Regions from separate parts of the Ruminiclostridium herbifermentans genome, predicted to be linked through region 1. Evidence: a T-box and tRNA genes for the amino acid it is inferred to sense, from the RefSeq annotation. Region 1 holds a T-box; the other regions hold tRNA genes.

Evidence for each region. The T-box of region 1 lies ahead of serS (serine--tRNA ligase). A T-box ahead of a tRNA ligase gene usually reads a tRNA of that ligase, here a tRNA-Ser.
Region 2: it encodes a tRNA-Ser, which carries the amino acid that the T-box ahead of serS (serine--tRNA ligase) is inferred to sense. The anticodon was not compared.
Region 3: it encodes a tRNA-Ser, which carries the amino acid that the T-box ahead of serS (serine--tRNA ligase) is inferred to sense. The anticodon was not compared.

What each region holds. Positions count from the first base shown of each region.
Region 1 covers NZ_CP061336.1:984,903-995,201, reverse strand. The annotation lists gene EHE19_RS04405 (Ig-like domain-containing protein) at 248-1,246, shown strand; gene EHE19_RS04400 (cold-shock protein) at 1,762-1,971, opposite strand; gene serS (serine--tRNA ligase) at 2,356-3,633, opposite strand; T-box leader at 3,852-4,057, opposite strand; gene EHE19_RS04390 (family 16 glycosylhydrolase) at 4,142-6,127, opposite strand; gene mnmC2 (tRNA (5-methylaminomethyl-2-thiouridine)(34)-methyltransferase MnmC2) at 6,239-7,198, opposite strand; gene EHE19_RS04380 (aldehyde dehydrogenase) at 7,244-8,617, opposite strand; gene EHE19_RS04375 (tRNA dihydrouridine synthase) at 9,629-10,299, shown strand, end outside.
Region 2 covers NZ_CP061336.1:7,692-17,990, forward strand. The annotation lists gene EHE19_RS00035 (ParA family protein) at 241-1,014, shown strand; gene EHE19_RS00040 (ParB/RepB/Spo0J family partition protein) at 1,020-1,871, shown strand; gene EHE19_RS00045 (DUF4446 family protein) at 2,058-2,591, shown strand; gene EHE19_RS00050 (tetratricopeptide repeat protein) at 2,639-3,400, shown strand; tRNA gene EHE19_RS00055 (tRNA-Ser) at 3,811-3,901, shown strand; tRNA gene EHE19_RS00060 (tRNA-Ser) at 3,946-4,037, shown strand; gene pssA (CDP-diacylglycerol--serine O-phosphatidyltransferase) at 4,291-4,830, opposite strand; gene EHE19_RS00070 (HAD-IA family hydrolase) at 5,194-5,835, shown strand; gene EHE19_RS00075 (hypothetical protein) at 5,906-6,445, shown strand; gene EHE19_RS00080 (DUF2508 family protein) at 6,892-7,146, shown strand; gene EHE19_RS00085 (pro-sigmaK processing inhibitor BofA family protein) at 7,351-7,542, shown strand; gene EHE19_RS00090 (CotS family spore coat protein) at 8,324-9,307, shown strand; gene EHE19_RS00095 (formate--tetrahydrofolate ligase) at 10,086-10,299, opposite strand, start outside.
Region 3 covers NZ_CP061336.1:4,433,346-4,443,644, reverse strand. The annotation lists tRNA gene EHE19_RS17995 (tRNA-Ser) at 1-29, opposite strand, end outside; gene EHE19_RS17990 (HD-GYP domain-containing protein) at 701-1,960, opposite strand; tRNA gene EHE19_RS17985 (tRNA-Ser) at 2,170-2,258, shown strand; gene EHE19_RS17980 (LuxR C-terminal-related transcriptional regulator) at 2,607-3,374, opposite strand; gene EHE19_RS17975 (ABC transporter ATP-binding protein) at 3,828-4,877, shown strand; gene EHE19_RS17970 (ABC transporter permease) at 4,813-5,604, shown strand; gene EHE19_RS17965 (ABC transporter permease) at 5,787-6,617, shown strand; gene EHE19_RS17960 (bifunctional metallophosphatase/5'-nucleotidase) at 7,170-8,744, shown strand; gene EHE19_RS17955 (dTMP kinase) at 8,785-9,492, shown strand; gene EHE19_RS17950 (acyl carrier protein) at 9,546-9,797, shown strand; gene EHE19_RS17945 (BtrH N-terminal domain-containing protein) at 10,060-10,299, shown strand, end outside.

The DNA of each region.
Region 1 (10,299 bases):
AGTAATCTTTATTTCGAATCTAATCAAAACATTTATTCAAATTTACCATTTTTGTATTCTATAGTCAAGGTATTTAGAAATACTCTGCAATATTATTTCCCAAGACATAAAAGCGTAAAAGTTTTCTAGTTTATGCATCCGAAATATTTGTTTACATTTTTATACACCTATGTTAAAATTAACTCAAGTTTGCTGTTTATCAATATATTTTCATTTATTCCTCACATTCTATGAATGGAGGATTCTAATGTCAAAAACTAAAAAAACCCTATTAGCATTAATATTATGTTTTATCACTATTTTTTCAATTCCAATTCAAACTTTGTATGCAAGTTCATCCTTATCCTTTATTTTACTATCAAAATATTCCGCAGTTGTTGATATAGGCAATCAATTTTATATATTTGCACTGACTTCTAATGCTAAAGATCCCACCTGGAAAAGCAGTGATTCAAGTATTGCCTCTGTTAATACTTATGGTTTAGTCACTGCCAAAAAATCCGGAACAGTAACAATTACAGCTAAGATAAAAAATGCAGAAGCCGCTTGTAAGGTTACCGTAAACAAAACAAAAGTCACCCTTAGTAAAACAAGTGCTTCCATTGAGAGAAACCAGACCATAAAGCTTTCAGCAACCACCTCAAACAATTCAAAAGTCACATGGAAAAGTAATAAAAAAAGTATTGCTACAGTTGATGAAAACGGCAAAGTAATTGGCATAAAGCCTGGTGAAGCAACAATAACAGCAACCGCTGACGGAAGCAGTTCTACCTGCAAAATCAAAGTAAAATCCCCCACAATATCGCTTAACAGCACTAGCATTAAATTATACCGCTGTCAGAAATCCAAACTCTCTGCAACTGTCTCTTCTGGTATAAGTCCAGTCTGGAGAACTAACAAAAAAAGTGTTGCTACCGTAGATGCCTTAGGTAATGTGACAGCAATAAAGCATGGAACTGCTACTATCACCGCTACTGTTGATGGTGTGTCAAAAAGCTGCACAGTTGTTGTTGAAAAGCCGACTATAACTTTAAGTTCATCAGAAATAACTCTAAAAGAAGGTACTTCTGCAAAAATAACAGCAAAAGTTTCTTCTGGTTTATCTCCTGTATGGTCCACAAGCAATTCCAATGTTGTAAAAGTAGATTCAACAGGAACAATTACAGCCATTAAGAAAGGTACAGCATACATATACGCATCTGAAGACGGAACTAAAGTAAAGTGTACCGTTCATATAACTAAATAATATGTTCGGTTTTGCCCTAATGCTGCATTTGAGTAACAAATAATGTTATTCACTTTATAATTACAAATTTAGTATAAAAAATACAATTCTAAAAAGATTAAATCTATAAAATTAATTTATATGTTTGTGAGGAATAAATACAGCAAACTAGATTCCATCTGCTTCATTTGAGTATCAATCCTACACTGATTTGCATAATCTAATCTTATCCTACCTCGTTGTAATAGTTAATTCATCAAATCTCTTGTTGTAATCCATTTAGATAAGTTTGTACGAGAGTATCAGCAAGCTTGTACTTCATATTTATCTGCAAGCTTCATAAAATAATGAACACTGTATTTTAATTTATCTCTTAATGCTGGTTTTTTAACTGAATTTTCAGATAATTACTTACTGATATGAGTACAACTTATATATATGGGTTACTAGATTAAAGATATTTGTTTGAATATGTATAAAATTGCCCATCAAAAAAATATTAATATATTCTTAATGGGCAATTCAAGCGGGCAGAATTACATCTTCTGAACATTTACAGCTGATGGCCCTTTTTTATCCTTTATAATATCAAACATTACTGATTCACCCTCATGGATATCCTTATCATTTCCTTTTTCTTTAACTTGCGAATGATGTAAAAATACATCTTCACCTTCATTGGTAGAAATAAAACCATAACCTCTTTCATTATCAAACCATTTAACAACACCTGTGTACATAGCCATATGCAATTCTCCTTATTTCATATTTTTTTCACATTATAGTATTTGTTTTGACTTTATTTTTTATAATGGAGATAATTATAAAAATATCACTTTTATAAAAGCATCAAATTTACTTTAATTTACTTACCTGTTTTTTATGTAGTGAGGAAAAACCATTCTATTGTCATAGAAGACTAGCTATAGAAGCAGTTATTAAGCAATTCCCTGATGTTAAAGTAAAGCATTTGTAATAATTACACTTAGAAAAATTGCTTTTATTTCATAAAAAAAAGAGACATATCAAGCACCCTATAATTAAGCACTTGATACGCCCTTATTAAATTCTTAATTCATTATTGTTCATTTATAAAATTAAAAATTAAAATATACTCTTTTTTGAAAGTTTTATTTTATTACAGTCATACCACCCATATAAGGCTGCAATGCAGCAGGAATATTAACAGAGCCGTCAGCATTAAGATTATTTTCTAAGAATGCTATCAGCATTCTAGGTGGCGCAACAACAGTATTGTTCAATGTATGTGCATAGTATTTCCCATTCTTGCCATCTACACGAATCTTCAAACGTCTTGCTTGCGCATCTCCTAGATTGGAGCAGCTTCCCACTTCAAAAAACTTCTTTTGTCTTGGAGACCAAGCCTCTACATCAATAGATTTTACCTTCAGATCTGCTAAATCACCTGAACAGCATTCTAAAGTCCTAACTGTAATATCTAAAGAACGGAATAAATCTACTGTATTTTGCCACATTTTCTCAAACCACATCATACTATCTTCTGGCTTACAAACAACTATCATTTCCTGCTTTTCAAATTGATGAATTCTATATACTCCTCTTTCTTCAAGGCCATGAGCTCCTTTTTCTTTTCTGAAGCATGGTGAATAGCTTGTCAAGGTTTGTGGCAATGCATCTTCTGGTAAAATTGTGTCAATAAATTTACCAATCATGGAATGTTCACTAGTACCAATTAGGAATAAGTCCTCACCTTCTATTTTATACATCATGGCTTCCATTTCAGCAAAACTCATTACACCAGTAACAACCTCGCTGCGAATCATAAAAGGTGGTATACAGTAAGTAAATCCACGATTAATCATAAAATCTCGTGCATATGAAATAACAGCAGAATGAAGTCTAGCAATGTTTCCCATTAGGTAATAGAAACCATTACCAGCAACCTTTCTGGCACTTTCCAAATCTATACCACTTAATCTTTCCATTATTTCTGTATGATAAGGTATTTCAAAATCAGGTACAAATTGCTCACCGTAAACCTGAATTTCAACATTTTCACTGTCATCCTTACCAATTGGAACACTTGGGTCAATTATGTTTGGAATGACCATCATTATCTTTTTAACCTTTTCTTCTAGTTCATTTTCTAAAGCTTCTAATTGAGCCAAACGCTCTGAATTTGCAGTAACCTGCTTTTTCATTTCCTCTGCTTCTTCCTTTTTACCTTGAGCCATTAAAGCACCAATACTTTTGGAAATCTTATTTCTATTTGCACGTAAAGACTCAGCTTCTACTTTTGTGTTTCTAAGTTCCACATCTAATGCTATAACTTCATCCACCAAACCCAATTTGCTATCCTGAAATTTATTTCTAATGTTCTGTTTTACAATTTCAGGATTTTCTCTTAAAAACTTTAAATCTAACATATACTTCCTCCTTGTAATTCTTTCATTTATTAGTACTATCTCATTGATTCTCCTATTCTCTACAGATAAAATTTCAGATAATATACCCATAGAATACTTAGGATTCTTTTGAAAATAGGTTTTTCTAAATTAATTTAGTTTAATCCCATATCCATTTTTAAATTTTCACAACTATATTTATTTTTCCCAAAAGTATAAAAAACCTCCCATCTCATAAACAATGAGACGGAAGGTATCCGCGTTGCCACTCAAATTGCTGATTATATATAAATAATCAACCTCTTATTAGTAGGATAAAGGGTACTAACCTTTCGATTCATCACCGACAGCTCAAAAGTGGATTGATTTAACCTTTCACCGATTCGCACCAACCATCGGCTCTCTTAAGAAATTAATTAAATCTTTGCTTTTTCTTCGCTGTTTTTCAATATAACGAGGTAATAATTTGTATTAATAATTATATCTATATATGTTGTATATTTCAAGCTAAATATTAATTAAAATTCTTTTATTGATTAAGCAAATATTTCTTTAAAAGAGCGAAATCAATTGCATCTATTGTTCCATCTTCGCTTAAATCAGCAGCCTTTTTGGCACGTTCATCTGATAATACGTTATCTCCAAGCAAATACTTCTTAAGCAGCGCAAAGTCAATTGAGTCAACTGCCTTGTCATTATTAATATCACCTAATATGACCTCTGGAATTGAATCAGCACCTTTTTGCCAAACTCTTACCCAGTCACACTCAAAACCCTGAGACCAATCAGTAGAGCTATTAGGATCAGTTTCCCAGCCACCAACAGCAAGATTAATTATCAAGTACATATCTTTTGCCGCAGCTATAGCCTGTGAGTCCCTAAATGCACTGGCTACCTGTTTCCCGTCTAAATACCATTTGATATACTCAGTATCCCATTCTACGGCATATATGTGAAAATCCTTTGATAAATCAGCAACTGTTTGTTTGTTATAGTGAGACTTTGAACTGCCATAATGATAATTTGTATGCAATGTTGTTGGTTCATGGCATAATATTTCAAATATATCTATTTCAGGCGGCCTTCCACCATTTGAATTAAGAGTAAAGAAGGATGGCCAAAATCCAGTTGTTCCAGGCATTTTAAATCTTCCCTCTATATACCCAGTAGTAAAATTAAACTTTTTATCTGTATTTATAGCGCCAGATGTATAGTCTAAAGAAAAGGTTCCATCATATGTATTTGTAGTTGCAGGAGCATTTGGATGTCTTTTATTCTCAGCTTTTATTTTAAGTACTCCATTTGCTACGCTCACATTTTCAGGAGCACAGTAAGCTCTGTTTGTGTGGGTATTTCCCCAAGGATAGTTATAATTCCATTTTTTTGTATCAAGGCTTGTTCCGTTAAAATCGTCACTAAACACCAAACCCCACCCATCACTAAGATCTGGTGCAATAGTATCGTCCCTGTATGTTATTGTACCTGCCACAGTATCTATTTGAATGGAATCAGAATAAGGCAGCTTGAGACTTGTATTTGATTCAAATATCAGAGGCAGCCATACATACTTCGAATCATTAACTTTACCACCCCAAGCACCAGCCCATCTGTCTCCTGTATATAAATAGCTTGTACCATTAGTACCCTGAACAGGTATGATATATGCAGGCTGTGAGTTATATGTAGTAGAGTCACCCAAATTATATAGATCAGACCAGCCACTAGCTAGATTAGTTGAATAAGCATACTTGGCCTGATTTGGATTCCAGCCTGTACAGCCTGATGTTATAAGGTAATAGTAATTGTTCCTTTTAATGAGACAGGGTGCTTCTCTTTGCTTTCCTACAAACAGCTTAGCAACAAGAGAAGCAATTCCTTTATAATCAGGTGTTAATTTATATAAATGCAAATCCATATTTTCATTGGATGAAGATATAAAATATCCAGTTCCATCAGTATCTACGAAAACATTACAGTCTCTAGACATATAACCGGGCAAACCATGATCTGTTACACCCGAATTTACCATAGGTCTAAAGCTTCCTTGATATGTAAACTTTCCATCTGGTGTATTACAATATGCCACTGCTGCTCTGGCTTGTCCATAGTTTACACCATTCTCCCAGTGCATCCACATTACAAACTGCTTTGTTGAAGCATTATACATTACCTTGGGTCTTTCAACATTACATTTGTTAAGTTCTGCTGCTGAACTGGGTTCCAAAACTTCTCCACGATATTCCCAGTTTTTTAAATCAGTTGATCTATAGCATCTTACCCCAAGAAAATAATTACTATTATCACGATATTCACCATACCAGTAATAATAATCACCGTATTTGATTAATCCTCCACCATGAGCATGTATTACATTCCCAGAAGTATCTTTAAATTGAATTCCATTAGATATACTCACAGTCGCTGCCATTGCATTTTCTGAATTAAATCCAATAAAAGAAAAGCACTGGATACAAATAGTTAAGCATACCAAAACACATATAAATTTGTTTCTCATGTCATACCTCCATCATAAAAATAAACTCCCATATAGTAATGCGAATTCAAAGCACTTTTTATGTGGATATTATTTCCTTTATAGCTTATGGCTGCTATATAAAAATTACAACTATGCCCACTTCTTACATTGCTCAATCCTTGCCCCTTTTGGATTATCACCATGTTCCTCATCATTTGAATACCGTGTCAATAACTCACATGGAATGTTAGGACACTTTCCACAATGTACAAATCCTCTGTTTTGGCAGCACTTTGCCACAGGACATTCTCCATGAAAAGGATTACCATTTGTATGTATGCATCCCCCACATTTATATGGTTCTCTGTATGAACATTCTTCACAGCTTACCCCACATCTCGATTCAATCATTTTTACTCCCTGAAGCACCTCATTTTTTCCACCACACCCGGGAAATTTCTTTATTACAAATCCGGCATCTGTCAATGCTCTTTTTACAGCACCTGCAACTGTAAAAGTAGCACATGCTCCACCAATCTTTGTCTTTTTCCCAATTTCCAATAGAAGTTCTGGGCGCCACATTTCAGGATTCTTTTTAGGGCTATGACCATCGAGGAACCACACATCACAGCATTTTTCTAGGGAACTAACCATCTCAAGGGCTTCCCCCACCCACAGATTTAATTTAAGGGTTCCAAAGGGCTGCGTCATTTCCACAGCATGCCAGCCACTAACATTTATATCAATGCTTTGATACGCTTTAACAAGAGCATCAATTTTATCACCCACCCGTTCTCTGAATCCATCAAGTATATTGTGCATTCTCTCAGGGCTCATTGGGTATAACTCAACTGAATTATATTCTATGTAGACATTTTTCATATTGCTTTTGTCTAAATATCGCATAAGGGAAACTACCAATCTCCCTGCTCCAAAGCCCGTTTCCCCAATGATAAAAGGTTCACCAGCTTCTATACTTTTACTAATTCGTTCAATAAGATTATTATTAATTAAATAAACCTGTTCTGCTTCGTCTATTGCATCAACTACATCAAAATATATATCATCAAATTTATCATTTAATAGATATTCTGGTTTCTCTTTTAACATATATTACACTTCCTCTTCAACATTGTCTTAATTAAATTGAATATCCTAATTAAGCAAATATTTAAATACTTTTTTCATTAAATTCACAGATACTTTATAGGGTGGATATTTTAGCTTAAAATCAAAGGCTATTTGATTTTTCAGGATGCTTTTCTTATGTGAAAACGTATCAAAAGTTGCAACACCATGGTAGTTTCCTATTCCACTGTCGCCTACTCCTCCAAAGGGTAAATATGCATTTGTAATATGATTAATGGTATCATTGATACACACTCCCCCCGATGAGGTACTAGAGATAACCTTTTTCACATTGCTTTTATTATTCGAAAAGAAATATAGCGCTAATGGCTTTGGTCTATCATTTATAAATTCAATAACCTCATTGAGGTCTTCGTATTCCATTATAGGCAAAATGGGTCCGAAAATTTCATCCTGCATTATCTTACTATCCGTCGAAACAGGATATATTATTGTAGGAGAAATTTTTAATTCTTCAATATTATGTTGACCGCCATAGATTATATTTTGATTATTAATTAAGGCTACAAGTCTGTTAAAGTGTCTCTCATTAATTATTTTAGAATATTGCTCACTATTTATTGGGTCACTGCCATATAATTCATGAATGGAAGATATAATCCTTTTAATTAGTTCATCCTTGATTTCTTTATGCACAAAAAGATAATCGGGTGCTACGCAAGTCTGACCACAATTTATAAGCTTCCCCCACATAATTCTTTTTGCAGCATTGTCCAAATTAGTTTCCTTGTCAACTATACATGGACTTTTTCCGCCCAATTCCAAAGTCACAGGCGTCAGGTTTTTAGCAGCTGCCTCCATAACTATTCTGCCAACATTTGTACTCCCTGTATAAAAAATATAATCAAATTTCTGCGAAAGCAGCTGCTCTGACGTTTCAACTCCACCCTCTACAGAAACTATATATTCTTTTTCAAAGTTTTCATTTATAATTTGGGTTATAACATTAGATACGTTTGGTGATAACTCAGAAGGCTTAACAACAGCACAATTACCTGCTGCTATTGCTCCTGCAAGGGGTAGCATAACAAGTTGAAAAGGATAATTCCAAGGCCCTATTATCAGCACTGTCCCATAAGGTTCTGGAACAATGAAGCTTGAACCCCCTAGAAATATAAAGGGAGTTTTAACTCTCTTGTATTTACTCAGCCTTTTTATATTTTTGATCATAAAATCAATCTCATTTATAGTAATTCCTACCTCGGTCATATAGCTTTCAATTTGGCATTTGCCCAAATCCTTCTCTAATGCACTATATATATCTGATTGGCTTGCTAGAATTATATTTTTCAATTTTCTCAGTTGGAAAACTCTTTCATCAATTCCCCTTGTTAATCCCTTTTTATGAAATTTTCTCTGAGTTTCAGCAATATTAATTATAAGTACTCCTCCTCTCTAGCAGTTCCATTAATAACATGCAATCAACAGTAGCTATTGCAAAGCAATAAAAACTTCGCATTTTTAACCTCCATTTTCTATTCATTTATATACTAAAGGTAAATTTGCTTCTAGTCAATCAACACTACCCTTAACCAATTTATTTAGGTTGTACTCGCATGCAAGTATAAATACTGCAAACTCAGTTCAAAAAACTATCATAACAAGTTAAATTAATGCGATGTAACTAATTATTTATTGACTTTACAGGTTAAAATTATGGTTATTGCTTACTAGCACTCCCGTACAAACTTATCTAAATAGGACACTCACGAGATATTCGTTAAATTTGTACTGGTTCATCAAAGTTAATTTTACCGTCGCTCACATTCATCATCCATGCTTCATTGTTTCGTTGGTATACATTAACTATACTTCACCTACAAATTCTAACAAATATCTTTATCCAAGCACCCCATTTATTTAAGTTGTACTCTTATAACATCGCAAAGGTAGCGGAATTTCTAAACATTCCAGGTGTTCCAAAGTTTTCTGTAAGTTGGAATGCATTGAGTGGATGAAATAAGTAATGTTTTCAAACTCAGTTATAAAACTAACATAACAAGACAAATTACCGAGCTGCGCAAATTATTTTATAATCCTTACAGTATAAAAAATATAGTACTAACTCACTGGCACTCTAGTATCAGTATTAAAAATATGTAGCTTACCAAAAAACTCATTTTAAAATAAATTAATACACAAGTAAAATTAGTTAGTTTACATAGCAGCGGACTATTGATAAACTTTAGCATAGATAGCCTTTTTCAACAACTTTTCTCTTTATTATGGAAAAGTATAATTAAGGATAAATGTAAGAATTAGTTGGAACGTCACACCAATAGGCTGTATACGAAAGTTCATTTTATAATCTGCTATTGCATTTATTCCGTAAACTATATAGTATTATGATACATTAATTTTAAAATTAATCATAACAGAGGATGAATAGATATGAATCTTTTTTTAGCACCAATTCAAGGAATGACTATTGCATGCTACAGAAATTTATTTTCAGAGCTTTTTGGAGGTATTGATGCCTATTATGCCCCATTTATTGCCACTGCTGATATGGATAAAGTAAATCCTGTACTATTGAAAGACATCATGGTTGAGAATAATAATAAAGATATCAAAATTATCCCTCAAATTCTCAGTAATAACGGAACTGAATTCAAACTTTTTTCTGATGTAATTGCCGATATGGGATATAACGAAATCAACTGGAATATAGGCTGCCCATTTCCTATGGTAACAAGAAAGAAAAGAGGGTCAGGAATACTTCCCTATCCTGATATGATAAAAAAGCTTTTGGATATAGCTTGCGCTGGAAAATATACAATTACTGTAAAAATGAGACTTGGTCTAGAGAATTCTGAAGAGGGTATGCGCGTAGTTGAAGTACTAAACGAATATCCCTTAGGTGGTGTAATAATACATGCTCGTACAGGTAAACAGATGTACACTGGCAGTGTTGATCTGGATTCCTTCGAGGCAATTGCCTCTGCTTGTAAGCATGAAATAACCTATAACGGAGATATTTTCACATATGATGATTACTTGCGCATCAGCACACGGTTTCCATACATAAAAAACTTTATGTTAGGAAGAGGTGCTTTAAGCAA
Region 2 (10,299 bases), 980 kb from region 1:
GTAAATCAAACGGTTTAAGAGACAATATATAAATGGATAAATGATAATAATGTTTCACGTGAAACATTATTAGAAGATAAAAACTTTGTATTATTATAAGCACTATGATATAATTTCAAAAGAAGATTATTTAAATAATATCTAACATAAAATAGAATTTTGTATGATAAGCTTAAATTCATTTAAATTAATAATTTAGTATTTATTAATTTACTTAGAATTGATAGGAGTGAGATATTTTTGGCAAAAATAATAGCCATAGCTAATCAAAAGGGTGGCGTTGGTAAAACTACAACTGCAGTTAATTTAAGTGCATGTTTGGCTTACAAGGGTAAAAAGGTTTTAGTTATAGATATAGATCCTCAAGGAAATACCACAAGTGGGCTTGGAGTTGATAAGCAGTCTTTAAATCAGTCAGTCTATGATGTTATAATAAATGACGAATCTATAGAAAATACTCTTGTAAAAACATGTGTAGAAAATCTAATGTTGTGCCCTTCAAATATTCAACTTGCAGGAGCTGAGGTTGAACTTGTTTCTGTTATATCAAGAGAGAATAGATTAAAGGCAGCTTTATATTATATAAAGAAAGAATTTGATTTTATAATTATAGATTGCCCACCTTCGTTAGGACTTCTCACAATTAATTCATTAACTGCATCAGATACAATATTAGTTCCAATCCAATGTGAGTATTATGCATTAGAAGGACTAAGTCAATTGATGAATACAGTAAAGCTTGTTCAAAAACATCTTAATCCAGAATTAGATGTGGAAGGTGTAGTTCTTACTATGTTTGATGCTAGAACAAATTTGTCAATACAAGTTGTAGAGGAAGTTAAAAAGTACTTTAAAAATAAAGTTTATAGGACAATTATTCCTAGAAATGTTCGATTAAGCGAAGCTCCTAGTTTTGGATTGCCCATAATTTTATATGATGCGAAATCAAAGGGTGCTGAGTGTTATATTGATTTAGCAGAAGAAGTAATTGAGTATTCTGAAGAGGTGGTATAGGTCATATGATGAAAAAGGGGTTAGGTAAAGGATTAGGTGCACTAATTAATAATGAAGCAATTGAAGAAAATACTGGTGTTTTAGAATTAAAAATAAATGATATTGAACCAAATACAGCTCAGCCACGAAAATTATTTGATGATGAAAAATTAGTACAATTAGCAGAATCAATAAAACAGCATGGTGTTATTCAGCCTATTATTGTAAAAAAAGATAATAATATATTTACAATAATAGCTGGAGAGAGAAGATGGAGAGCTGCAAAATTAGCTGGTTTAAATACTATACCTGCATTAGTAAAGGATTTTACTGAGTTACAAGTTATGGAGGTTGCTCTTATTGAAAATCTTCAACGAGAGGACCTTAATCCGATTGAAGAAGCTAATGCATTTATGAATTTAATGAATGAATTTAATTTAACACAAGAGCAAATTGCAGAAAAAATAGGTAGAAGCAGATCTGCAATTGCAAATACGATTAGGTTATTAGGTCTTACCAATGATGTTAAGAAATTTATAATAAGTGGTGATTTAACGAGTGGACATGCTAGAACTTTAGTTATTATTGAAAATGAAGAATTACAGAAGTCCGCTGCCGAATACATTATTAAAAATAAACTTAGTGTAAGAGAAACTGAGGATTATATAAAGAATCTTTTAAACAAGAAGGATAAAAATAGAAATACAAAATCAAAATTAGAAAATCCAGAATATAAATATGTTGAAGATAAACTTAAAAATATTTTAGGAACTAAAGTAAAATTAAACGCTAATAAAAATAGAGGAAAAATTACGATAGAATATTATTCAAATGAAGAATTAGATAGGTTATTGGATTTTTTTTACAAAAGGTCTTAAAAAAGGTACCTTATAAAATGGATTTTAAAGACTTTTTTTATAGGTGCCAATATAATATGTATATTAAATGTAAAAACTTATTAAAAGTTAAAATACAAGCAAATAGGATATAGGATCAAATTTTTAGTTTTTATGATAAATATTTTATTTATAAATCAAGAATTTAATAATAAGGAGTAATAAGAAATGAATGATTTTATTAACAACATACTTAAAATACAATTTGAAATTCAATTCTTATTTATTGTTGGTTTTATTTTTATATTAATAAATTGTGTATTGTTAATTAGTAATATTAAAAAGACAAATAAATTAAAAACAAAGTATGCTAGATTTATGAATGGTTTAAGTGACAGAAATATGGAAGAACTTTTGGATACTTGCTTAACAAATATAAATAATGTTAGTGCTAAAAACAAAGATATTGAAGTTAAAATAAATGATATAGAAAGAAATTTAATTCAGTGCATACAAAAGGTAGGAATAATCAGATTTAATGCATTTGATAATGTAGGGAGTGATTTGAGTTTTGCAATTGCTCTTTTAGATAATAATGATACAGGCATTGTTATTAGTGGAATATATGCAAGAGATAGTTCATCCACTTATGCGAAACCTATTATATCCGGTAAGTCAAAGTATTCATTATCTGCTGAAGAAATTCAAGCAATAGATATTGCGAAAAAAACGAATATTGAGAGAAATTATACTAACTTATAATCGAATAAATACTGTTCCATTTAATGGAATTTGGAGGCAATTTTGTCATGAACTTAAAATTTAATAATCATAGTGATAGTAAAAATGATAAGAAACAAATATGGATATATGCACTTGTATTGTTTACTGGTGCATTTATAGTTTTATTATTGACTGCATATAGCCAAGTAAAGTTTCAAAATAATATTAGTGAATATCAAAGTAAGCTTTCAACAGAAGAAAAAGCAAAGATTAACGTAGTTACTGATTATAATGCAGCAGTAAAAGAAATTGACAGACTAACAGCAGAAATTGAAAGTATTAGAAATAAATTAATTCAATCTGAGCAAAACTTAGCATTAGAAGAACAAAAAGTTCTTGAAGCAGAAGTAAAGTATAATAATACTATCGTATGTAATGATTTACTACTAGCTGCTTATGAGTTTTATAATAAAGGGGATTATGTTAATTGTGCAATTAAACTTAAATATGATATAAATACTGCATTATTAAGTATTAAATCTAAAGAAATATATGATTTTTTAGTTTCAAAGAGTTTTAATAAAGCTGCAAAAATGCTCTATTCAGATGGTTATAAGAGTTATAAAAATAGAAAATATAGTGATGCTATTGAAAGTTTTAATAGAGCTATTGAGTTTGGTCAAAAAGATGAATATTTTATGGATGATGCATATTTTTATTTAGCTAACAGCTACTATAAAGAATTAAAATACAATGAAGCAAAAAAAATAATTAATTTATTTATAAGTAACTATCCAAATAGCACATTTATTGGACAAATAAAAAAATTAAATGCTCAGATCCCATAATGAATCAGAACTTATTAAATATATGTTTGTATTGATTTATTTACATATGATGTATTTATGAACTAAAAATTATTATTCTAATTAAGAAGTAAATAAGTGGATGGAATAAACAATAAATATTCCATTCATTTTATTGTTATAATAAATATAATTATAAGGCTTCATTAGTTTTTCTACTGAAAATATTTATAATATAATTTTATATAAGTAATTTTAATGATATTTATATGTTTAAAAATTTGATTTATTGTGCAGTTAGGGCATCTACAAATGTAAAATATTTTATTAAATTTTCATAAATTGATAGATAATTATTTTTGGAAATATTTAATATTTAAGTTTTTCATATAAAGTATTGACAAATCACTAGATTCATTGTAAAATAAAGTTCGTCGCGTAAGAAAAGTTTTGGAGAGATGGTCGAGTTGGTTTAAGGCACCGGTCTTGAAAACCGGCATAGGTGTGAGCCTATCCAGGGTTCGAATCCCTGTCTCTCCGCCAAATATATGCTGGCTCAATTATATTGTGGTCAGCATATTATAAATGGAGAAGTACCCAAGTAGGCCGAAGGGGGCGGTTTGCTAAACCGTTAGTAGGAGCAATCCTAGCAAGGGTTCGAATCCCTTCTTCTCCGCCAAAATAGCATCTTTCAAGATTCGAAGGATGCTATTTTATATTTGTTTAGTACATTAGCTTAAAAAAATCTGTATACAAATTATAATTATCCATTGTGTAAGGTTCTTTAGAAGAAAACAAAATCACCTATTGATTAATATGAAGATTTGCAAGCAACTATATATATCAATAGGTGATTCTTATATTAATAATCTACATATCTACACAAGAATGTGAATAAATGAGCATTTTATAGAGATAAATTGTGGATTAAATTATCTTTTTCTGACTTGTATATTACTAACCATTAAATATGATAATAAAATTATAATTAGACCACAAACTATAGTATTTATATTGCTATAAGTGTTACGTATAAGAGAAAATCCGTTATATAAATTAACAATAGATAAAAATGCACCAGCGATCGTTATTGGTACTCCAGAAAATACATTGTTAAATGGAGTAACATTGTATCTTGCAAGTCTATATGCTCCTGCTATAGGGTATATAACAGCAAGTAAATATCCTAAAATACCTAGATTGAAGAAACTAATTTTCCAAGCAATTATTATTGGTGATACACCAAATGAAATTACATCTGATAAAGAATCTAATTCTTTACCCAATTCACTTGTACAATCCAACATTCTAGCAGCCTTACCATCAAATCTATCAGTTAGAGCTGCAACCATTACTAATAATGAAGCTTGAATTAATTCGTTTTTTATTGCAAATAATAAAGCAATAATACCAAGTGATAAATTCATAAATGTTAGTAGATTGGGTAATGAATGTATAATTTTTTTTTTCAATAAATTCACCCTCAACTTTTAAATAATTTGTATCGCAAAATGAACCTTAATTTACTATCTCTAAAACATATTAAACATGTACTATAACTTATTAGATAGATAATCTACTTTGTGATAGTAAAATTAACACTAATCTAAGTATATAACACAGGTACTTATATATCTATATTATATATTCTTTTTATATATAATATAGATTATAATTAATATTAATAAAATTAACAAGTAAATAAATTTATATATTAAATTAGTCATACATTGCAATATATTATACGCTTATTTAATTTAAAATGTTCGAATTTTAATTATGTACTAGAAGGGTTATTAAAAATAGAAAGGATTATTTAAAGGGTAAAATTTTATATGAACAAATTTAAATATGTTTTCTTTGATTTGGATGGAACACTAATTGATACAGTTCCTCTTATATTGGAATCATTTAACTATACTTTTATGCACCACTTTGGTGTTACTAGACCCCAAGAAGAAATTATCCGATATATAGGTATGCCATTAATGAATCACCTAAAAGATATTTATCCAGGACAAGAAGAAGAATTGGCTAAAACATATCGTGAGTATAATGAAAAAAAACATGACAGAAGTATAGCAATTTTTATAGGCATACATCAATTAATTAAGACTTTATATGAAAAGGGTATAGTATTAGGAGTAGTTACTTCAAAACGTCAAGAACTCGCAATTAGAGGATTAAGAATTTTTAATTTAATGGACTATTTCCTATTTGTAAATGGCTCTGAAGCTTCAACAAAACACAAACCCGATGGTGAACCACTGATAAAAGCAATGGAAAAGGCAAATGTAAAAAATAAGGATGAAGTTTTATATGTGGGTGACAGTCCTTTAGATATATTGTGTGCTAAGAATGCAGGAGTTAAGAGTGCTGCAGTTGCGTGGACGTACAGTCCGATTGATGAATTAGAAAGGGTAAAACCAGATATATTTATTGAAAAACCAATGGATTTGATTAAATATGTATTTTAAATTAAGAACTATATATGTTGAATAAATAGATATATTTAGGCTAATTATAAAATTACACCTTTTTATTGGAGTGATTTTATTGGCTAAGACGATTGTAGCTATTTTTGAATTTTTTGATAATGCAGAAAAAGCAGCTTTTGACGTCAGAGATAAGGGTCTTAAAACAGATAATATATCTATTTTAGTTAAAGACAGCGGTAATGAGGCATATTATAAATCAAATAATAAGGATGAACATATAAAATTAATAGAAAGTGAATCATTACAATATATTTTTAGCAAGAGAGAAAGAATTTCAGATGGAATAGTCACAGGTGGAATATTAGGAGGAGTTGTTGGAATAGTAATTGGCGCAGTAAGTATGTTTATGCAGGACTTTGGTTTTATTGCAGCTGTTGGGCCTATTTCAGGACTTATTTTTGGCTTTATATTTGGTGGTATTGTAGGAGGTATATCAGATGCTAAAATACCAAAAGAAAAAAGAAGGGTGTATGAAGATTTAATTTCAAAGGGTAATGCACTTTTTAGTATGAAGGTTGATGAGGATAGAATAGAATCAATAATTGAAATAATAGAAAAAAATGGCGCATTGTTAGTAGAAAAGTACTAAAATAATATGTTTTGCTAATTATTTATATATCTTATAAATTTAAATTATAGTGTTGAGATACTGGTACTTTTGTACAAGCTTATTTAAGAGGTTACTTAAAAGAAATTTGATGAATTAGGGTTAATTCATAATATTAAATTTTACCGCCTTACAACATTCAAAATTCATGTATAATTCATATACTAAAACTTACACTGTGTAAGTTTTATGGTATAATGAATTACTCTTTTACCTATAAATTAATAACAAATATCCTTAACTAAGAGATCTAATTTAAATTTTATAAGCTTTCCTGAGTACTAGTATAAAAAAATAATTTACATGCATAATCAACTAAAAAATTAGCATAACAAGACAAATTAATATATAGAATATTTCCATAAATGTATAAATATTATAATAAAAGGTCAATCATTTATTATATATTATGACCAAAGGAGAATTTTATGGAAATATCTTTGAATAAAACACTAAATAGAGTATTCAACATAGTGGAAACAGATATTATAGAAACTGAAAAAAATAATCTCTTATTAGAAATAAAAAAGGCTAAAGAAGAGTTAGAAGGTGCATATAACAACTTTAACTTTGTATCTGATTTTTTACTTGTTGACTATTATACTTATCAGATTAAAACATTAGAAACGCAATATGAGTATCTTATTAGGTTAGCAAAATCAATAGGACTTACCAATATTTAGTCTAATTAGTATAAGCCATCAAAAAAATTTTTATAGAATATATTATACATCCCTTAAATATATTTAGTATATAACAGAATAAATATATTAAATAAAAGTCAATTAACTTATAAATTCTCGGTTGGAGGCAGAATTTACCGATATGCAAAATTTAGAGTATTTTTGATTTGATATATTAATTGACTTTCTTAAAGGGGTGAAAAAATGAATGCTGTCAGGTTAGTAAAAAAATTATTAATTAATACAGTATTAGGTGCAGTACTACTATCCGTAATAAATTTCTTTGGTATTTATTTTAATTTTTATATAGCATTAAATATATATTCTGCATTAATTATTGGTATTTTAGGTGTTCCAGGTTTAATTCTTCTTATATTTTTAAAATTTATGGTTTAAAACAGTATAAAATAGTATTTAATTTATATAAGTTAAATATTATTTTTTTTATATTTATATAAAAAAACTCAAATTTCAAAGGTAAGTATAGTGCTTAAGGCCAAAAAATATAAGGTGAGTTGTATTATAAAATGTAAAGTTAAAATATAAAAATAATATAAATTAGGTTGCTGTACAACTAACCCTTGGTATATTAATAATGGATATGCTTTTCATCCGGAAGCTTCTTATTATATAAAAACAAAGTAATTATTTTCAAATTAATTATACTAGTTAGATTAGAAACCGCTAGTAAAGCAAATAATACTAATCTGTTCAATAAATTTTTAAGTAGCATTATATTAACATAGAATAAAGCCCTAAATTCTAAAGTATGATTTTTCTATATAATTTTATCCAATAGGAGTTTAAATTTTATTCTATATTTGTATTGAAAATCATATACTTTATTAGCGCATGCTTACAAAAAAATAAATTAATAACAAAGGTCAATTACTATCGGATAAAAGTTTGGTTTTAAAGCTAATACAAAATTATAAATATTATATCTCTATATAAATATAACAATGTTTACTTGAACCACATTATCATAAACTCTAGAGTGGCTTATTTGATTAATATGGTGGAATAAAGCATTTGAGATCAAATAAGATAATGGCTTTGTACCGAAATAACTTTAGTAACTAGATTAGAGATTTTAATTTATGACCAATATGCGGCTTATAAATAGGATTATACTGTATAACATTTAGTTGCCGTTATTCGGCTCATGGAGGTCAAAATGCATGAATTGGAAAATCTATTGCAGGAAAGCTATGATATTAAAATAAATAGCATTACAAATTATAGGGATATGTTTGTTGCTAATACCAATAATGGGAAAAGGCTTATTAAAATAACTACATTAAAGCCTGAAAGAGTGTGTTTTATTGCAGAAGTTAAGGAGCATTTGATTAATAATGGCTTTATAAATATTGATAGAAATATTTATACTAATTCTGGAAAATCATTTATTACTTATAATTATCAAACTATATATATGAGCAATTTTATTGATGGCAGAGAATGCAACCTTGACAGTAAAGATGAAACAGTAAAATGTGCTAGATTACTTGCAAATATGCATAAGGCATCAAAAGGATTTATTTGCTCGGAAAATAGTAAGGCAAGGAGTGAACTTGGAAGATTGCCAAGTTGCTATAAAAAAAGATTAGATGAAATTAAGAAGCTTAAAAAGAATGCTTTAAAAGGTAAACTTAAATTTGATAATTTGATGTGTCAGTATGTTGATTATTTCTATGAAATGGGAGAAAAAGCTATAAATATGTTGGATTCTTCGGACTATTACGAATTAGTCGAGGAGGCAGAAAAGATCAAAAATATATCTCACCATGATTTTAATCATCATAATATTTATGTTCAAAATGATGATATGTATTTAATTAATTTTGAGTATTGCTGTTATGATTTAAAAATATACGATTTAGTAAACTTATTAAGACGAAAGATGAGAAAGTGTGAGTGGAATATTAATGAAGCAGATTTAATAATTAATGAGTATTGTAAAATTGAAACTTTATGTGAGAGTGAGTTTGAACTAATGAAAATAATGTTTATGTTTCCACAGAAGTTTTGGAGAATTGTGAATAAATACTACAATAGTAAAAAAGGATGCACAGAAAAAAGCTATATAAATCGCCTACAAGAGGTAATTGATGAGATACAGTATCTCAAGGCTTTTTTAAACGATTTTCAGTCATTTTAAATATAAAAGAAAACCTGGAAAATATATCCGAGGTTCTCTTTTTAGGTGTTCCTTGTGTCTATCTGATCTGGACCACACCAGTCAGTATTATATTATTAATATGTGAATTAGAATATAGCAATACAGAGCAAAGGATTAAAGAATTTTATTATTATAATTCAACTTTTTCAGTTAAAAATCGTAGGTGTTAAAATTATCAATTGAAAGTTGAATTATATTATAAATACAAACTTACAATTTTATGGCTGAGCTGCTTGAAATTCTTCAGCTATTTTAATGGCTTCTTCTTTTGAAATTAACTTATCCTAAAGTGCTGTCAGCATATATAGAAGATCATTATCTACCCATTCAAGTATATATTAATATAGTTTATAGATTTCTTTAAAGCCGTCAATATCACCCAGCTGGCAGCGACCTATGATATCATTAAGGTTCATAGATCATCCCTTCATTAGTTCTTTAATTGTGTTAACACATAATATAAGAGACATCTAATTATAAAGAGGTTCATTTTTATTTATAAAACTTTAAAGCTAAATATAAATCTTCAGGCTTGGGAAGTCAATCTCTTATTTCTTTATTTAAAATTTATAGTATAAGTAAAATTTTTTAGATGGAATTAAAATAAAACATAAGAAATCTATTTTATAGATTATGTATATAGTGTGTGAATAAAATATTAAATGGCAATAAAATGTTTCAATTAAAGTAAACTTGTACATTTTATTGCCATCTAAATACTATTGCATTAGCTTGAAATGTTTAGTTGAGTAAAGAATTAAAATAATCCAACGATAGTTCCATCTTCTTGTATGTCTATCTTTTCTGCTGCCGGTACCTTTGGGAGCCCAGGCATTGTCATAATATCGCCTGTTAAAACAACTATAAAACCAGCACCTGCCGATATTCTAACTTCCTTGACAGTGACATCAAAGTCCTTTGGGCAGCCTAGCAGAGCAGCATTATCTGAAAGAGAATATTGAGTCTTGGCC
Region 3 (10,299 bases), 1.4 Mb from region 1:
GCGCCTTAGACCAGCTCAGCCATCTCTCCAAGTCAAATATTCAATTCAGCCTTTAAGCTGCCTTTATATTTTACATTATGACTATATAACTTGTCAACTATAATCAATTACAAAGTTTTTGAAATATCTGTATATTTGCAATCAGCAAATGCCTAAATGAAAAGTTAAATTTAATTATTATTATACATTGATGTGAAATTTAGCTTTTCAATTGGCAGTTTCGTTGCATTAAAACATTTTGTTTTTTGCTTCCATAATAAGTTTTACTACTTAAATCTATATAAAGAACTATATCTATATAAATAAATTAGAAAGTTTATTATTCAAACAATTCTTAATACAATAAATCAACTCTAAAATGAACTATATTAAACTAGAAAGTTAAGCAAATTAATTTGCTACTCCTAAATAACACTTTTTTACAGTGTAAAAAACAATTAAACAGTTAAAATAATAAATGTAATACCCTTAACAATATTTTTTCTGCTGGCCATAAGCCAGCAATTTTTTTAGGTATTAGTATAGTATTTGATATTTCATTAACAATGTTGGTCTGATATATTAATAGCTATTTTCAAGCAAGTTAATCTGTCTGAAAGTTATGATGCTTATAAGCTTTAATAAACTGTCTTGTTAAAACTGCCTATTATTAGCGAAATTTATTCTAGAAAAGATGCTACATAAATAAGCTATTAAACAACTATAAAAAGTTTAAAATATCCTTATTGTTCTTATAAACTTCATCCTTTGATATATTAATTTTTTGTACTATTTCATCTAAATTTTTTCTTAAGCAAGTTTTTACATCAGAATCTAAATTTTTTGCATTATTAATTATTTCCATAGTAGTATATATAGATAGAGCATCTCTATAGGAACGTTCCTCAATTAAAGAGATAAACAAATCACTGACAGCAAGAATTCTAGAGCCTAAATCTAATTGCTCTGATTCTAAGCCAAAGGGATATCCTGTTCCATCAAGTTTTTCATGGTGGAAAGAAGCCCAATCTCTTATTTTTTCCAGACCAGGAATTGAATCTAGTAATCTATAAGTTAGATATGTGTGGTATTTAATAGTATTATATTCGTTTAAATCAAGTGTGCCAGGTTTTTCCAAAATATCCTCGCTAACACTTAACATACCCATATCATGTATCAATCCAGCTGCATGAATCATTTGAGTATCGGAATCACTAAAGCCCAATTTAGATGCTAATATGCTTGCACATGTTGCTACACCTATAGAATGAGTAGCAGTATATCTGCTTCTGAAATCTATTATACGGTGAATTATTTCTGCATATTGATATAAACCTCTATCATCAACATAAACGTTAAAAGGCATTATTACTTTCTTAATAATATCATCTAAGTATGGACTTATAATATCAAACCAAAAGAATTGCTTTGGAACTAGATTATTAAAAGCTTCTACAACTTCAGGCATAAACATTGTGCCACTATTTTCATTGATAGTGTTTTCAATATATCTTCGTTGTGTCAAAATATCATTCTTGCGGTTGATTAAAATATCAACTCTATCTGCCAGATGGAGTATATGGCTTGTAATAGGTATTTCATATGATTTTAAGTGGGCATTTGAACTTTCCTTCCAATATACATGATGAAACCTTATTATTTCGGCAGCATCATGCAAATCAGTTGAATCACGAAGAATTACCCAACCTTTATTTCCATGTGCTTGGTTTTGAAGAATTGAGCATCTGAAACCAAATTCGAATCTGGACTTTCTTTCAGATAAATTAACAGAACCGCAATCGTGAAGCAGACTTGCAAATACAAGATCTTTAATTTGTTTATCAGGTAAGTCCATTTCCTTTGCTATACTGTAGGAAATATAGGCTACCCTTTTATGGTGATTTGTAATTATGGGGTCTATTAAATCAATAGCACTTGATATTGATAAAATAATGTCGATTAATGGGACTTTGAGTTCCAATGCAGTCATCCTCCTAGTTAAGCTTCCGTGAATATTATACAAATATACAATAAAATGTATTAAAATGTAGAATTATAGTACATATATATTGTACTACGAAAGTATCTTAAAATAAATAGTTATTCATCAAAATTCAATTTGTTTTATTATGGTTGTTTTCAAAAAAAGCTTGAAACAGTATTCGTTTACGTGTAGAATATAAATGCTATGGAGAAGTATCGAAGTGGTCATAACGGTGCTGACTCGAAATCAGTTTGACGGAAACGTCACGTGGGTTCGAATCCCACCTTCTCCGCCACATTTTGTATAGGGAACCTTATTTAAAAGGTTTCAGACGTTATAACAGAAAATGGCTTTGAATTCAAGAGATAATCTAAGAATTCAGAGCCATTTTAATTATTTAGTAAGTAGTGGATATCGCCTGTTAGTATTTATGAATTCCTGCCATATATCATTTTTTATAAGATTAGACAATGAAACTACGCCATAGCTTTGCTAATGCTATTTCTTTTCCTTATAAAGACGATAGTTTACAAAGAAAAGAATATACATAGAAGATAATGTTCACTGTCCTACACTTTAAAGTTTCCAAAGTGGATGCTCGAGATAAACACACCCAAACTTCCTGACCATAACCATATATGAATTATATATATTTTAAGATAGAATACAGAACGGAGTTTACAGCAATTTGCGTTCTGTTTTCGCAGGAGAGTTTTTGGGAAATAATTTGAACATAGGATTTCACAGTATTTTCTGATATAAATAATCGGTTTGCAATTTCCTTGTTAGTATAACCTTTATTTATTTGATCCAGTACTTCAAGTTCACAAAAGCTTAAAGATTCCATACTAAATGAAGGCAGCATTGTTTTACACGCATATTCTGTAATATTAAGCTTAAGGTTATGAAACTGTAAAGTAGAATCTAACAATTTTGCATACATTTTAAAATAATTTACTGAAATTGCATCATATTTTGAGTGCATAAAAAAAGTTGATAAATAAGCAACAGTTTTATCATTAATTATTATAGGGATTGTACAATTAGTTAAGCATTGAAAAGCAATATTTTCATTTTGGTAGTATTGCATAGTGCATATTTCCTGCTTATGTAAACATTCTGATACAGAACTTATTCCCATATTTTCTTCTCTAAAATTTAATCCTTGGCATAAGTTGATATTACTAATCATTAATTCCCTGTTTATATGATAGGAAACAATTGACAAGTTTGTATCTAGAAGCATCACAAAGTTATAAAATAAATTTGAATCAAATAGATTATAGTAAGTGGTTGATAGAAATAGCTTAATAGTAATTAAATTTGTATCAATTACAGGATTAATTATTTTATAGGAGGGCAGGAATTTCTTTTTACTAACCATGTAATGTCCAGTGTTTATATTTTCCATAGATTAGTACTCCTTCTAAATTATAGTCATTGAATAACTCAAATAGTTAATTATGCAAGAACTAGATAATAATGCATAATTTATATATAAATAGTAATTAAAATTAATGTAAATAACTAAAAAATAGAAATAAATTTTAGTTAGTAGTCTATACTTTTTGAAAATATTCAATATAATACTTCTAATTACAAAATTAGACTTATTACATTAATATTTTAAAAAAAGTTGTATAAAAAATCAATATTAAGTATAAAAATACTTTGTATAATCACTATAATTAAGGTATAAAATGAAATATTTGTTTAATATAATAAAAAATATCAATATTCTAATCTATGGTACTTCATAAAATAAATGAGCAAAAGTCATAAATAATGAAATAAAGCATATAAAAGCTATGATGTTTTTCTATTCAAGATATACTCAAGTTTAGCAAATGAGAGGAAGGTTCATATGCCAATTATCGAGGTCAATAATCTAACAAAGGACTACAAACTTAATGTTAGAAAAAAAGGCTTGTTAGGGTCAATTCAAAGCTTACTTATTCCAGAATACGAAATGAAAAGAGCGGTTGATAAAATTAGTTTTTCTATTGAAAAGGGTGATATGGTTGGCTTTATAGGACCTAATGGGGCAGGAAAGTCTACTACAGTAAAAATGCTAACTGGTATTTTAATTCCCACAGATGGTGAAATTAACATTCTTGGTATGTCACCAAGTAAGCAAAGAAAAAAGATTGCATCAAATATAGGTGTTGTTTTTGGACAAAGAACTCAGCTTTGGTGGGATCTTCCCGTATCCGATACATTTGATTTATTGAAGAGTATTTACAGGATACCAGATAAAGAGTTTAAGAGTAATATGGATTTGTTTAATGAACTTCTTGGACTAAATGAGTTTATTTCACAACCAGTAAGGCAATTAAGTTTAGGACAAAGAATGAGAGCTGATATTGCAGCCTCATTAGTACATGATCCTGATGTAATTTTATTTGATGAACCTACAATAGGACTTGATGTAATTGCAAAGGAAAAGATTCGTGAATTCATAAAAGTAGTAAATAAAGAAAAAAATACCACAATGCTATTTACTACACATGACATGATGGATATAGAAAAAACTTGTAAGAGAATGATTATTATTGACCATGGAACAATTATATATGATGGTACAGTTGAACAGATAAAAGACAGATATGGGAAAAAGAGAACAATAGTCGCTCAATTTGCGCAAAATACCGATGATATCATTTTGCCAAAGGGTGTAGAGATAATAGAAGAAGCAGATAACAAGAAACAAATGCAATTTAACAGAGATGAAGTCCAAGTATCAGACGTTATATCATATTTAACCTCAAATTATAACATTCTGGATTTGACAATCAAAGAGCCAGAAATTGAATCAATTATTAGAGAAATCTACGAGGGAGGTATTAACTATGATAAAACCATATCTGGCGATAGCCAAGAAATCGTTTCAGAACAACTTGGCATATCGCGCTGATTACTATGCAGGCTTGATTAATACATTGATATTGATCTTTGTAAATATAGCCATTTGGAAGGCAATATATGGAGAAGACGGTTCATATGATGGCGTACAGCTGAAGATAGTTTTAACATACATAGTTTTAGGATTCTTGATGCAAAGCTTTTTTATAATGGATGATTATTTCATACAAAACAAAATAACAAATGGATTGATTTCTTCTGATCTTTTGAAGCCTATAAGCTTTAGAATGTTGGTATTTTCATATAATTTAGGTGCTGCAGGCTTTAAAATATTGATGAATCTTATTCCGGCAATATTTATATCTCTTTTGTTTTTTGAGTTTTTGCCGCCGTTTTCAATGTCAATGTTTGTTTTTTTTATATTAAGTTTATGCTTGGGATATCTTGTGCTATATTGTTTGAATTTTATTGTATGGGTAACTGCTTTTTGGTTCTATCAAACCTTTAGCCTTGTTACTATTAAGGATGCTTTAATTGCTGTTTTATCTGGTGCTCTTATCCCATTATGGTTTATGCCAACTTGGCTATATAACTTCATAAAAATGACGCCATTTGATTCTATATACTATATACCAATAACTATATACCTTGGGCAGACTCCCTCAAATGAAATATTAACAGTTCTGCTTAAGCAGGTACTTTGGATAGCGTTGCTCACTGTTATTGGGCATTTCATTTGGAAAGCTGCAACAAAAAAACTTGTTGTTCAGGGAGGTTAGCAGCTCGAAAATAAATTTTGTGCAAGCATAGTGCATTTTCGAACTACAAAAACCGCAAGTGGTTTTAACTAGTGTGGCGGTAGCTTTCTTGAAAGAATGTGGATGTAAGCGGTGAAAAAGGTGCGTACCTCCACGTGCAGTGAAACCATATTTTTTGCCTAAAGTAGGCGTGGGAGGTTAGTATGGATAAGATTAGACCATATACAAAGATAGAATTGCTAAAAATACTTTTTATGTTTTTTAAAATGAATCTAAAATCAATGTTAGAGTATAAATTTGATAGATTTTTTATAGCTTTAGCCATATTTGTAAGAGAGATGGTAAGTATTGTAATAATGTTTTTGATTCTTACTAGATTTGTAACAATTGGCGGATGGACAATTCATGAAATGTTCTTTCTATATAGTTTTTTATTCCTGTCATATAGCATCTTTGTGTTTTTCTTCACTGGAATTAGAGACTTTGATGATATGGTTTACCAAGGCTCTTTAGATAGGTATTTGATTAGGCCGTTAGGTTTAATTTTTCAAGTTGTATCAGCTAGAATAGACTTTACGGCAACTATAGGACATGGAGCAGTGGGTATAATTCTGTTTTTATATACATACAAAACAGTTGGTATTGTATGGGATTTTAAAAGCATTACATATTATGCATCAGCCTTAATTGGCGGAGCTATAATACAAGCAGCTTTATTTATGATATCTTCCTGCTTTAGCTTTTGGACTATCAGAACAGTAAACCTTAGAAATCTGATTTTCTTTAATTGCAGACGATTTGCTGGCTATCCCATTAGTTTTTATCCAGGGTTTGTACAGAAGCTGTTGATATTTATTGTTCCTTTTGCTTTTGTTAGCTATTTCCCAGCGCAATATTTTTTAAGGAAACCAGACTTGTCAATGTTCTGGAGTGGCTATTTATATCTCACACCTTTAATTGGTGTTGCAATGTTTGCGTTAGTATACATGTTTTGGAGAATGGGACTTAAAAGATATTCTAGCGCAGGGAACTAAGATAGTACTAAAATACACAAGAATATATACTTTAAATTTACTTTAAAACTCACACTTCTGCGGATTGGAATTCTCCATAGTAAAATCATCATTTCTTTGCTGAGTGTCAGTATGAAAGCTTACAGTTATTAAATAAGTTAGCATTAACAATTTTCCTGGCAACAAAAGGTCTAGAAAAAACAAAGTCTATATGTGAATGTGCGAACGTAGCAGAAAAATGCAGCGTACTATTTAAGGATATTCACATATAGCTTCATATATATTTGTATTGAGTGGGTAAAAGAATAGATTTTGCTAAAGGAAAAATAGATGTAGGGCACAGAAATTTTTCAATAATTTTATACCCAAATGGTGCATAGGAGTATTATTAGCTTGAAAATAACGTTTGTGTAAGCATGGTGTTTTTTCGACTACAAAACCAAGTGGATTTTTGACATTGTAAATATAAATATAAAGTATGCTTTCAAACGGGAGGCATACTTATATGAAGTAACGGTTTTTTATTAATAGCGATCCTTTAATTTTTAACTAGTCAAAGCATGGGAGGTTAGTATGAAAAAGTATACAAATTTAATTGTAATAGGTGTTATTCTAGTTGGAATTGCTGTTTTTTTAATTTATAAGAATGTAAACTTTAATGACGTATTGATGAGTTTTGGCTATTATGACCAGAAGATAAGTGTTGTTAACACAGGAGATATGCATGGACATATATGCTATGACAATGAAACGGGCGGATATTATACGTTGGATCAGGTTGATATAATGATGGGTATGCCGCTGGTAAAGTATTACATTGATAAAGTTAAAAAAGATAATGAAAATACTTTAGTTCTAGACAGTGGTGACATGTTTCATGGAACTAATGAAGCAAATATAGAAAAGGCAAAGGGTGTTGTTGAGGCTGTAAATTTAATGGGTTATGATGCTATGACAATGGGAAATCATGACTTTGATTTTGGAATAGACAGAGCATTGGAATTTAAAACAGTTTTAAATTTCCCAATAATTTGTGCAAATGTGCTTAGAGATGGTAAGCCTGTCTATGAGGAATATAGGATAGTTGAAATTGGTGGTGTAAAAGTTGCTCTATTTGGAACTGTAGAAAAACATGCACTTACTGATACAAATAGCAGAGACCATAAGGGCGTAGTAGTTGAAGATCCTATTATAACAGCACAAAGAATAATACCTAAGCTAAAAGAGCAATCTGATGTGATTATTTATATTTCTCATAACGGTGATGAAATAGACAGAGAAATTGTTGAAAAAGTGGATGGTATAGATTTAGTTTTATGCGGACATCATCATTTCTTATATGAAAAGCCTGATAAAATAAATAACTCATATCTTGTAGAAGCTGGTGGGTATACAACTCATGTGGGATTGGCAGATTTATATTTAAAAGATGGAAAGGTAAAGAAATGTACTTGGAGAGTGTTTAATACTAGAGATAATTCAAAAGCAGATCCGGAAGTGCAAAAAGTTGCTGATAAATATGAGGCATTAGCAAAGGAAGCAGGTAAAGAAGTTGTTGGTAAAGCGGCGGTTAAATTAAATGGAATGAGGTCTGATTTAAGATTTAAAGAGACAAACTTAGCAGATTTACTTGCAGATGCAATGAGAGAAGCTGGAAAAGCAGATATTGCACTGATGAATGGTGGAGGCATCAGAGAAAGTATACCAGAAGGAGATATAACTCTATACAAAATCGGAAAAGTGTTACCGTTTACCAATTCACTTGTAACGATAGAACTTAAAGGTGAAGACATATATAAATGCCTTGAGAGAGGTATTATGCAGTATCCTAATTCAGGTGCAAACGGAGGATTTTTGCAGGTTTCCGGAATAACATTTTCCTTTGATGCTTCAAAAACTGCTGGCGAACGAGTTGTAAGTGTTAAAACATTGGATGGAAAAGAACTGGATAAAAATAAGATTTATAAAGTTGCTACCAATGATTATCTATATAACGGCGGAGATGGTTATGAAGAAATGGTAGATGCGAAGCTGCTATATAAGGGAGAACTTTTGAAAGACGTTTTAGCAAAGTACATAAAAGAAAAGGGAACTGTGGCACCAAAGGAAGAAGGACGTATTAGCGTTGTAAATGAGAGATATAAGTAAGAGCTGCTTGTGATTAAAATATATTACTGGATGTGAGGTTTTGGAAAGAGAAAACTATACTATAAACAGGCAAAAAGGTATTCTAATCGTATTTGAAGGAATAAGTGGCTGCGGAAAAAGCAAGGGTGTAGAGGATTTATACAGAGAATTGCTAAGCAGAGGAGTAAAAACAAAAGTTATAGAATGGAATTCAATTTACATAATCAGAAAAATCGTTAAGAAACTCCATTCAATGAACTTACTTACTTCATGGATATATAGCATTTTGCAATGGATTAGTTTTCTCCTGCATTATTTTGTTGAAATCAAGCCTTGCTTAGGGAAGGGTTATATACTTATAGCCGATCGGTATATATACACAGGGCTAACAAGAGATATTGCAAATGGAGTAAAAGGAAAAACAGGAAAAAGGGTTACTAAGTTTGTAAGGAAGCCAGATTTAATCCTATTTTATGATATAGACGTTAAGGTATGTTATGAAAGAATTGAAAGAAGGGGAAAAATTCTGTTCCGACCCAATAGAAGGGTTCAATGTAATAAGGTTTTGAAGACTGAAAACCTAAATTACTTAGAAGAAATGCATAAAGAATATCTAAACTTATTCAAAGACCCAGAACTAGTTAAAGAAACAAATGTAATATACATTCCGCTAGAAAGTTATGAAGTTACAAAAATGATAATCAAAAATTCAGTGGAAGGATACATTAGTGAAAAGACAGGTGAAGGTGTTAAAGTTAAGCTAGATTAGGTGTCAAGACACATAAACTATATATATTTTTATTTTAATGGAGGTAGTTTTATATGACAAAAAGTGAAATTGAAAGCAGAATTTGTGAGATAGTGCAGACTTATAGCCAATATGATGGTGATAATATACAACTACAGGGAGACTTAAGAGAAGATTACGGTATTGATTCAATATCACTAGTTGAACTGCTTGTAGATATAGAAAGCCAATTTGATATTACTTTTGATAGCAGCTTTCTTACATATGAATCTTTTTCAACTGCAGGTAGTATAGCTGATTATATTAACGAGAAGTTAAATGGCTAGTTATAATAGGAAATTTGAACAAACATAGTGGAGATTCTAGCCTGATTAGGTGAAACTAGCAGCTTGAATGTATAGTCTGTACAAACATTGTGAGTTTCTGAACTTCAAATTTAGAAGAGGTTTTTATCAGTGAGGTGGAGAGGTATAGAAAGTCTGTCCGCCTCAGATATGATTAAACAGCTTTGTTAGTTTGCTTTTCAAAGCAGAACTTTTACACAAAGAAGTATTTATTTTATTGCCTAAAATAGACATGGAGGTTGAAATGAGCAAACACTCTATTTTGAATGTTCCAATGTATTTTACACCATATACCAATGATTGCTTTCAAAATGCGTTTGGTTCTATAATATCATATTTAGGGCTAAACCCCGATATAATACTCGCTGATTACCTTTCATTTGTATATGATGGCAAAACTGGATTTGCCGGTGTTAATTACATTCATAAAGATGCAACGTCAGTTGAGTTTAGTGAAGAGGACTTAAACACTTCATTGGAATAC